Regions from separate parts of the Chromobacterium sp. genome, predicted to be linked through region 2. Evidence: predicted binding sites of a transcription regulator. Region 2 holds the regulator's gene; each other region holds the start of a gene.
What was found. Region 2 encodes FNR, which switches genes on or off when oxygen is low (the NO sensors DNR and NnrR bind a similar motif). Its sites were predicted from a motif close to TTGATNNNNATCAA; they were not measured.
Positions count from the first base shown of each region.

Region 1: ACE3QM_RS17080 (adenosylcobalamin-dependent ribonucleoside-diphosphate reductase) is a predicted target of FNR. The motif match lies at 1,627-1,640, and genes of this name have one in related genera.
Region 3: ACE3QM_RS08775 (peptidase U32 family protein) is a predicted target of FNR. The motif match lies at 1,776-1,789, and genes of this name have one in related genera.

Region 1 is NZ_JAYSGF010000034.1:34,974-38,247, forward strand. It holds gene ACE3QM_RS17075 (DUF748 domain-containing protein) at 1-1,546, shown strand, start outside; gene ACE3QM_RS17080 (adenosylcobalamin-dependent ribonucleoside-diphosphate reductase) at 1,800-3,274, shown strand, end outside.
Region 2 is NZ_JAYSGF010000041.1:22,774-26,047, reverse strand. It holds gene hemN (oxygen-independent coproporphyrinogen III oxidase) at 1-893, opposite strand, end outside; gene fnr (fumarate/nitrate reduction transcriptional regulator Fnr) at 1,003-1,749, shown strand; gene ACE3QM_RS18720 (DUF1853 family protein) at 1,797-2,717, opposite strand; gene ACE3QM_RS18715 (RNA methyltransferase) at 2,707-3,274, opposite strand, start outside.
Region 3 is NZ_JAYSGF010000012.1:77,546-80,819, reverse strand. It holds gene ACE3QM_RS08785 (hypothetical protein) at 1-1,278, shown strand, start outside; gene ACE3QM_RS08780 (SirB2 family protein) at 1,310-1,696, shown strand; gene ACE3QM_RS08775 (peptidase U32 family protein) at 1,846-2,862, shown strand; gene ACE3QM_RS08770 (U32 family peptidase) at 2,888-3,274, shown strand, end outside.

The sequences.
Region 1 (3,274 bases), on a different contig from region 2:
CTATGCCTTGAGCGGCACGCCGCTGCGTTTCGGCGGCGGCTCGCTGTCGGCGGATCTGAACCTGGATGTCGGCGCGCGCGGCTGGCGCGTCGGCGGCTCAGCCGGCGTGGCGCGGCTGGCGGTGTACGAGCCGGGCGAGAAACTGCCGCTGTTGGGCTGGCGCGATCTGCAAGTGCGCGGCCTCAGCGCCCAGGGCATGCCGTTGAAAGTGGCGGTCAACGATGTGCGGCTGCAAGCGCCGGCGGCGCGGCTGGTGCTGGACGACAAGCGCGAGCTCAACTTCAAGCGCCTGTTCGCCGGCCAGGGCGGCAAGCCGGCAACGCCCGCGCCGGCGGCCAAGGCGGCGCCGCTGCCCTTGGTGGAGGTCAAGTCCATCCATGTGCAGGGCGGGCGGGTGCAGTTCGCCGACCATGGCATGAAGCCGGACTTCGCGTCCGATATGCACAATCTGCGCGGTTCCATCCAGAACCTGTCCACCCGCGCCAGCCAGCGCGGCAATATCACGCTGGACGGCGATGTGGACCAGTTCGGCGACGTCAAGGTGCGCGGCGCGCTGTCGCCGCTGGCGCCCACCGACAATACCGACATCACCCTGGCCTTCCGCAATATCTCCATGGGCACGCTGAACCCGTATTCGATGAACTTCGCCGGCTGGCAGGTCAAGGACGGCCGCTTGTCGGTGGACCTGCGCTACCTGCTGGAGCAGCGCCAGCTCAAGGGCGAGAACCGGGTGGTGATCGATTCCCTGCAATTGGGCGACGAATTGCCGGACAGCGAATACAAGGGCCCGCGGCTGCCGCTGCGGCTGGCGGTGGCCATCCTGGAGGACAGCGACAAGCGCATCGATCTGGACCTGCCGGTGGCCGGCAGCCTGGACGATCCGCAGTTCAGCTACGGCAAGATCATCTGGAAAGCCATCGTCAACGTGGTGACCAAGGTGGTGACCGCGCCGTTCCGCGCGCTGGGCGCCTTGCTGGGCGGCGAGGGTTTCGACGATATCCGCTTCGTGGCCGGCGAGGCCAATGTGGCGCCGCCGGAGCGCGAGAAGCTGGTCAAGGTGGCTGGGCTGATGGTGAAGCGGCCCAAGCTGATGCTGTCCATCAGCGGCGGCTACAACGCCGACGCCGACCGCAAGGAAATGGCGCGCGCGCAGACCGATCTGGCGATCTTCGCCGCCGCCGGCCATCAACTGGGCGCCGGCGAGCCGCTGCCGCTGCCGGACATGCAGGACGAGGCCATCCTGTCCGCGGTCAAATCGGTGTACGGCAAGCAGATCGGCCGCCTCAAGCTGCTGGGCCACACGCTGAAGCCGGGCGGGCCGTCCGGCGCGGCCTTGGGCAAGCTGCTGCGCGAGGAGTTGATCGCCGCGCAGAGCATCACCGACGCCAGCCTGCAGCAACTGGCCAAGCAACGCGCCGCCAACGCGCGCGCGGCCATGGTCAAGGTCGACCCGTCCTTGCAGGAGCGCATCCAGTTGGGCGAGCCGGTCAAGGCCTCGGCCGGCCGCGACGGCGTGCCGCTGGAGGTCAAGCTGAAGAGCTCCTGACCCAGTATTCCGGGCCGCCGCCGCGCGTCGTGTTTTTGCTCATGACGAACGGGAAAAGTGGTGGCGGCGCGGCATAGCGCTTGATATGTGTCAACGAACGGCGTAACTACATATAGTGTAATACGCCGTTTTTCTTTTCCAGATGTTGCGTATTGGACGTGTTGAAACCTTTTGCGAGCCACACAGTCCATTGCATGCTGGAACGGGGTCGTACTGGCCGCCGCAGGTCGCAATTCAAGAGGAACCGGGAACCATGAAGCAGGAAAACATCGCCGCCATGACTGAGCAGGACATCTCCCGCGAGGTGTTGCTGGAAAAATACGCCAAGAACGGCGAGCAAAGCGTGGGCGAGGTGCGGCTGCGCGTGGCCAAGGCGCTGGCGGCGCTGGAAAGCGATCCGGCGCGTTTCGAGCCGCTGTTCTATCAGGCCCTGGAAAACGGCTTCATTCCCGGCGGCCGCATCAATTCCGCCGCCGGCACCGAGCTGCGCGCCACCCTGATCAATTGTTTCGTGCAACCGGTGGGCGACTCGGTGTCGGAAACCGAAAACGGCAAGGTGGGCATTTACGAGGCTTTGCTGCAGGCGGCGGAAACCATGCGCCGCGGCGGCGGCGTCGGTTACAACTTCTCGCGTATCCGTCCCAAGGGCGCGCGGGTCAAGGGCACCAATAGCCGCGCGTCCGGCCCGGTGTCCTATATGCGGGTGTTCGACCGCAGTTGCGAGACGGTGGAGTCCGCCGGCGCGCGCCGCGGCGCGCAAATGGGGGTGCTGGACATTTCCCACCCGGACGTGGAGGACTTCATCCACGCCAAGGACCAGGGCGATTTGCGCAATTTCAATATCTCGGTGGGCGTCTCCGACGACTTCATGCGCGCGGTGGAAGCCGACGTCGCCTGGGAACTGACCCACGCGGTGGAGCCGTCGTCCGACGCCTTCCCCGGCAGCTATCAGCGCGAGGACGGCCTGTGGGTCTACCGCGCGGTGCCGGCGCGCGAACTGTGGCGGCAGATCATGGCCTCCACCTATGACCACGCCGAGCCGGGCGTGCTGTTCATGACCCGCATCAACCAGGACAACAATCTGTCCTATTGCGAGGTGATCGAGTCCACTAATCCTTGCGGCGAGCAGCCGCTGCCGGATTACGGCTGCTGCGACCTGGGTTCGATCAATCTATGCCGCCATGTGCGCCAACCGTTTGGCGACAAGCCCAGCTTCGACTTCAAGAGCTTCGAGAAAGTGGTGCGCATGTCGGTGCGCATGCTGGACAATGTGCTGGATCTGACGGTGTGGCCGCTGGAGGAACAGCAGCGCGAGGCGCAGGCCAAGCGCCGCGTCGGGCTGGGCTTCACCGGCCTGGGCGATGCGCTGATCATGCTGAAGATACGCTATGACAGCGAGGAGGGCCGCCGCTTCGCCAGCCGTATTTCCGAGGCGATGCGCGACGCCGCCTACGATGCCTCGGTGGACATCGCCATCGAGAAAGGCGGCTTCCCGCTGTTCGACGCCGATGCCTACCTGGCCGCGCCGCATTGCGCCAGCCGGCTGCCGGAGGCGATCAAGGCGCGCATCCGCAAGCATGGCATCCGCAACTCGCACCTATTGTCGATTGCGCCCACCGGCACCATTTCGCTGGCCTTCGCCGACAACGCCTCCAATGGCATCGAGCCGCCGTTCTCCTGGTTCTACACCCGCAAGAAACGCATGGCCGATGGCAGCCAGCAGGAATA
Region 2 (3,274 bases):
ATGCCGATGAAGACATAGCCGGCGTCGGCCAGGCGCTGCACCGAGTCTTGCAGAATATCCAGTTTGGTTTCCGCCGAGGGCAGGTCGGCCTCGTTGATGCGGCGCTGAGGCATGAACACGGTGGGCAGGTGGGCGTAGTTGTACAGCGCCAGCCGGTCCGGCCCGATGGCGATCACTTTGTCCAGCGTGCGGCGCACCGATTCCCGGGTCTGCAGCGGCAGGCCGTAGATCAGGTCTACGCTGACCGACTTGAAGCCGGCATCGCGCGCGGCCTGGATCACCTCCAGCGTTTCCTCTTCGGACTGCACCCGGTTCACCGCCTGCTGCACCGCCGGCTCAAAGTCCTGAATGCCGACGCTGATGCGGTTGAAGCCGAGTTCGGCCAGCTTGAAGATTGTCGCGGCGCTGACTTTGCGCGGGTCTATTTCTATGGAATACTCCCCCTCCTTCAAGAACTCGAAATGAGTCTTGAGCAAGGTCATCAGTCGTTCCAGTTGCGCGTCGGACAAGAAGGTGGGGGTGCCGCCGCCGAAATGCAGCTGTATCACCTGCTCGCGGCGCCCCAGACAGGAGGCGACCATGCGGACTTCTTTTTCCAGATAGTCCAGGTACAAGTCAGCCTTGCTGCTGTCCTTGGTGATGATCTTGTTGCAACCGCAGTAGTAGCAGATAGTGTTGCAAAAAGGTATATGAGCGTACAATGATAAAGGTTTACGGTTGGCGCCGATGCTGCGCTGCCGTAGCCAGTGGATGTAGTCTGTTTCGGCGAAACCCGGCGTAAAGCGATCCGCAGTCGGGTATGACGTATATCTAGGACCTGTCCCGTCGAGGCGCTCGATCAGCGCGCGGTCGAATTCAAAATGGGCAGGAGAAAATGGGTGGGTGGTCTTCATGTCGTATTTGGATAGCAAAACCTCTGGTGGACTGGTAAATTTGCGGAAATCCTGCGAATTTCGCTTTGATAAGGGTCAAGCTTCAGCGCAAGCTTGCACTAAACATGCCATGTCCGATCAGAACCATATCTCTTTGCATAACCTGAAGGTCTCCTGCTCCAACTGCAGCCTGAAGGAACTCTGTCTGCCGGTTGGGCTCAACCGCGAGGAGTTGACCCAGCTTGACGCGGTGATCCGCCAGAGCCGCCGTTTGAAGCGCGGCGAGTACCTGTTCCGCAGCGGCGAGGGCTTCCGTTCGCTGTTCGCGGTGCGCACCGGCTTCTTCAAGACCAGCGTCGCCAGCCAGGACGGCCGTGAACAGGTCACCGGCTTCCATATGTCCGGCGAATTGATGGGCCTGGACGGCATTTCCGCCAATGTACACGGTTGCGACGCCATTGCGCTGGAAGACAGCGAGGTGTGCGAACTGCCGTTCAGCCGCATGGAGAGCCTGGGACGCGAAATTCCCACGCTGCAGCACCATTTCTACCGCTTGATGAGCCGCGAAATCGTTCGTGATCAGAATGTAATGTTGCTATTGGGCAACATGAAGGCGGAGGAGCGCTTGGCCGCCTTCCTGCTCAATCTGTCGCAGCGTCTGTCCACTCGTGGCTTTGCCGCCAATGATTTCATCCTGCGCATGAGCCGTGAGGAAATCGGCAGCTTCCTGGGCCTGAAACTGGAAACCGTCAGCCGCACGTTGTCCAAGTTCCAGCAGCAAGGCTGGATTACGGTAGACCATAAGCATATCCAGCTGGTGATGGTGGACGAGCTAAAAGCGCTGATCTCCGGTTGCGCGCACGCCAACGGGCATTGAGCGCGCAGCGCCGCATTGCTGAAGGCAGGCCATGGGCCTGCCTTTTTTCATGGGCTAGGGCTGCCGGCGATTTGCTCCAACAGCCGCGACAAGGGCGCTTCCTGCGGCCAGCCGGGCGGCACGGCGAAGCCGCGCGCCACTTCATGCCAGCAAGCATCGGCGCCGGCTTGCAGCTCCGCCAGCAATTGCGGCGCCGCCGCCTGTTCCAGCTGCGCGCGCAATGCCGCCGCGGTATGGGTCTGTTCGAAGCCGAGCCGCGCCGGCGCCAGCCAGCTCAGTCTGGGCAGCCAGGCCCAGCGCGAGGCCGTGCTGGAGGCCGGCCATTCGCCGCGCAGCGGCCAGTATTGCCCGTATAGCGGTTGGGCCTGCGGAGGCGGTTCCGGCGCGGTGTCCAGGGCGTGGAACAGCCAGCCGCTGAGCCGGGCGCCTACCGCGCAGCCGGCAAAACCCGACGGCAGCATGGCTTGGGCCGCCGGGTGGCGAGATAGGCGCAGCTGGGTTTGCAATTTACGGGCTTTCAAGGCCCAGGCGTCGCGCAGGCTGGGGCCGGTCAGGGTGTCCGCGTCGCGGCCCAGCTGGAGGTAGAACTTGCTGGCGGTTTCCAGGTGCAGCGGCTGGCCGTCGAGACGCAGCAGGAAGTCGAACTCGCCGATGGTGCGGCCGTCCGGGCCGCGCACCGGCAGATTGTTGGCAAGCAGCTGGATATGCGGCGCCAGCCGGAACCAGAACGATAGCAGCCGTTCCGCGTAATGGCCGAGGCGGCGGGTGGGCTGGCGCGCCAGCCAGCCGTGCAGTTCGGCCGGATCGGCGTCCAGCGCTTGCAGCAGCGCCGGGCCGTCGGCGCCCAGCAGCCGTTGCGGCGCGATGTCGGCGCCGCTGTTCCACGGCGCCGGGGCGGTCAGCAGAAAAGCCAGATCGCGCACCGCCGGGTGCGCGTAGGGCAGGGTGAACAGCGGCTTAGTCGTCATCCTTGGCGGGGGCATCGCGGCGGACTTCGCCGTCGGCGGCGCGCTGAACCTGTTTGAGGAAGCCGCGCAGGATGTCGATTTCCTCGCGCAGCAGGCCGGCGCGGTTGAACAGGGTGCGCATCCGGCGCATCATCCGCTCGCTGTTGCGGCGGCGGAAATAGCCTATCTTGTCCATGGTCTGTTCCAGGTGGCCGCAGAAGCCTTCCACCTCGCCCAGCGCCGCCGCGTCGCTGTCCGCGCGCAGGTAGTCGACGTCCACGCCGGTGTGGCTGAACAGCTCATAAGTCATCACCTGCACCGCCATCGCCAGGTTCAGCGAGAAGTAGTCCGGGTTGCCGGGAATGGTGACCAGGCGATTGCATTGCTCGACTTCTTCGATCGACAGGCCGAAGGTTTCATTGCCGAACACCAGGGCCACCTGTTCGCCGGCGCGGGCGCGCGCCACCAATTCCGGCGTGGTCTGGCGCGGGGTGGACAGCGGGGTGGTCAGCTCGCGGCGGCGGCTGGTCAGCGCGCAGGCGATGGTGACGTCTTGCAAGGCCTCGGCCAGGCTGGAC
Region 3 (3,274 bases), on a different contig from region 2:
GGCAACATCACCATGGGCAGCGGCAGCGATGTGGAAACCGCCGCCGCCAATGGCGCGGTCAGCAGCAGCGGTGAGCGGGTGGGCCGGTTGGCCGCCATCGGCGATGTAACCCTGGCCGCCAACGTCGCCATTTCCGCGCAATTACTGAGCCAGGGCGATGTGCGCACCAGCAGCAGCAACCGCCTGAACGCGCTGCGCGCCCAGGGCCAGCTCGACAGCCGCGGCAACGCCAATATCGACGACGGTATCATCGGCGGCGCCTTCAGCCACAACGGCGCGCAGATTTTCGACGCCACCGGCCAGCCGCGCCAACCGCCGCCGGACACGGTGCGGGTGCGCCACCAGGCCGGGCTGAAAGTGCCGCTGGAGCCGGTGCCGGAATTCCGCCTCGGCGCCACCCGCATCAACGCCAACGATTACCGAGACGCGGCCAATCTCATCATTTACTGGGACCCGGCCGACCGCTCCGCCGACGCGCTGCAGCGCATCCGGATCAGGCTGCAGCATATGGCCGGCGTGCCGGACGGCGCGGTCTACCGGCTGGGCCGGCAGCGCGCCGATGACTGGCAGCGCAACGATCTGTGTCCGGCGCTGCAGCCGGATGGCAAGCGCTGCGCGCCGGTCTCCGGCCAGCCGGTCTTGCGCCTGTGCGAAAGCGACGCGGAAAGCTGTCTGGGTGGCAGCAATGCGCAACAGTGGCTGCTGAAACTCAAGCCGCCGCAGGGCATGCTGCCCGGCGTGGTGCTGTTCGAAGGCAATCTGTCCCTGTACGGCAGGCTGGACAACGCCATCCTCGCCACCGGCCATATCGAAACCAGCAGCAATGTCGAACTGTGGAGCCTGCGCCAGGCCGGCGCGGCGCGTGTGTGCCGCAGTCCGGACTTTCCGGACGCCTACCCGCTGAACCACTGCAGCGTGGACCGCAATGCGTTGCGCGAATCGCCGCTGCTGGGGATCGCGCTGCTGGCCGGCGGCTACGACGCGGCCCAGGCCTTCAGCGGCGGCAAGATCAAGCTGGGCGCCAGCAATCGCATCCATGGCGCGGTGCTGGCCGGCGACACCCTGGACACCGCCGGCAGCACCCATATCTTCGGACCGGTCAGCGCCGCGCTGCAAAGCCGGCCGCCCGGCAGTCCACCACCCTCTCGGCCGCTGAACAGCCTGGGCGCGGAAACCGTGATCGACATCAGCGGTCAGAACGGTTTGCCGGGCGAAGGCGGCGGCACGCCGAACCCGCAAGCGGGCGCGGCGCGGGTATTATGGGCACGCTACCGTTAAGCGCCGTCCAACCAATTAACTTGGGATACCCATGTACCCTTATCTGATCGTCAAACACGCCCATATGGGTTTCGCCTATCTGTCGATTCTGCTGTTCGCCGCGCGCGGCGGCCTGATGCTGAGCGGCAAACAGCACATCCTGGCGCTGAAGCCGCTGCGCATCCTGCCGCACGTGATCGACACCCTGCTGCTGGGCTGTGCCATCGCGCTGGTGGTGATGGGCGGCTGGCCGGTTCTGCAAAGTCCCTGGCTGCTGGCCAAGCTCGCCGGCCTGGTGCTGTACATCGTGCTCGGCACCATCGCGCTGCGCCGCGGCAAAACCAAGCAGACCCGCTTGATCGCCTTCATCTGCGCGCTGGCGACGGTGCTCTACATCCTGCTGGTGGCCAAGACCAAGATGGTGGTGCCGTTCTTCTAGCAAGCCGGCTACGATCAAGCGCGTGTCGCGAGGCGCAACGCCCCAGCTCGCAAACAAACGCCGAGCCCTCCGCCCGCGCTTGACCCAGAACAAGGCCCCGCGACGCGGGGCTTGTTATTGTCGGCGAGTTTTGAACCGGACCGACCAAGATGGCTCTGCATACATCCCTGCCCGAGCTGGTCTGCCCCGCAGGCAGCCTGCCGGCGCTGAAGGCCGCGGTGGATAACGGTGCCGACACCGTTTATCTGGGCCTGAAAAACCAGACCAACGCCCGCAATTTCGCCGGGCTGAACTTCGACGACGCCAGCGCGCGCGAAGGCATCGCCTATGCGCATCGCCACAACCGCAAAGTGCTGCTGGCGATCAACACCTTCGCCCAGGGCGGCGACTCCAGCCGCTGGCGCGCGGCGGTGGACCAGGGCGCGGCGCTGGGCGCCGACGCGCTGATCCTGGCCGATCTGGGCCTGATGGCCTACGCCGCCGAACGCCATCCGCAGCTGCGCCTGCACATGTCGGTGCAAAGCTCGGCCACCAATTACGAAGCCATCAATCTGGCGCGCGACATGTTCGGCATCCGCCGCGCGGTGTTGCCGCGGGTGCTGACGCTGGACCAGGTTCGCCATGTGATCGAGCACACCGATGTCGAGATCGAAGTATTCGGCTTCGGCAGCCTGTGCGTGATGGTGGAAGGCCGCTGCCAGCTGTCCAGCTACGCCACCGGCGAATCGCCGAATACCCACGGCGTATGCTCGCCTGCCAAATTCGTGCGCTGGGAGCCCGGCGAGCGGCGCATGAACGCCCGCCTCAACGACATCCTGATCGATAGCTACCGCGACGACGAGCCCGCCGGCTATCCGACGCTGTGCAAGGGCCGTTTCGAAGTGCGCGACGAAACCTATTACGCGCTGGAAGAACCCACCAGCCTCAATGTGCTGGACATGCTGCCGCAGATCATCGCCAGCGGCGTGGCCGCGATCAAGGTGGAAGGCCGCCAGCGCAGCCCGGCCTATGTGGCCCAGGTGACGCGCGCGCTGCGCGAAGCGCTGGACGCCGCCGGCCGCGACGGCGCGCGCTTCCAGTCGCGCCCGGCCTGGCACCAGGCGCTGGACAAGGTGTCGGAAGGGCAACAGCAAACGCTGGGCGCCTACAACCGGCCATGGAAATGAACGCCGCCCGCGCAGAAAGCCGCCTATGACTACCATCAATCTGCAACTGACGCTGGGGCCGGTGCTGTTCTTCTGGCCGCGCGACACCCTGCTGGACTTCTACGCCGCCGCCGCCGACTGGCCGCTGGACCGCATCTACCTGGGCGAAGTGGTGTGCTCGCGCCGCCAGCAGATGCGGCCGCAGGACTGGATCTCGCTGGCGCGCGATCTGAGCGCCGCCGGCAAACAAGTCACCCTCAGCTGCCAGGCGCTGCTGGAAAGCGAATCCGACCTTCGCCGCGCGCGCCAATTGGCCGCCAACGGCGACATCGCGCTGGAGGCCAACGACCTGGGCGCGATCAAGCTGGCGCGCGAACACGGCCTGCCCTTCGTCGCCGGCCCGCATCTGAACATCTACAACGCCGACACCCTG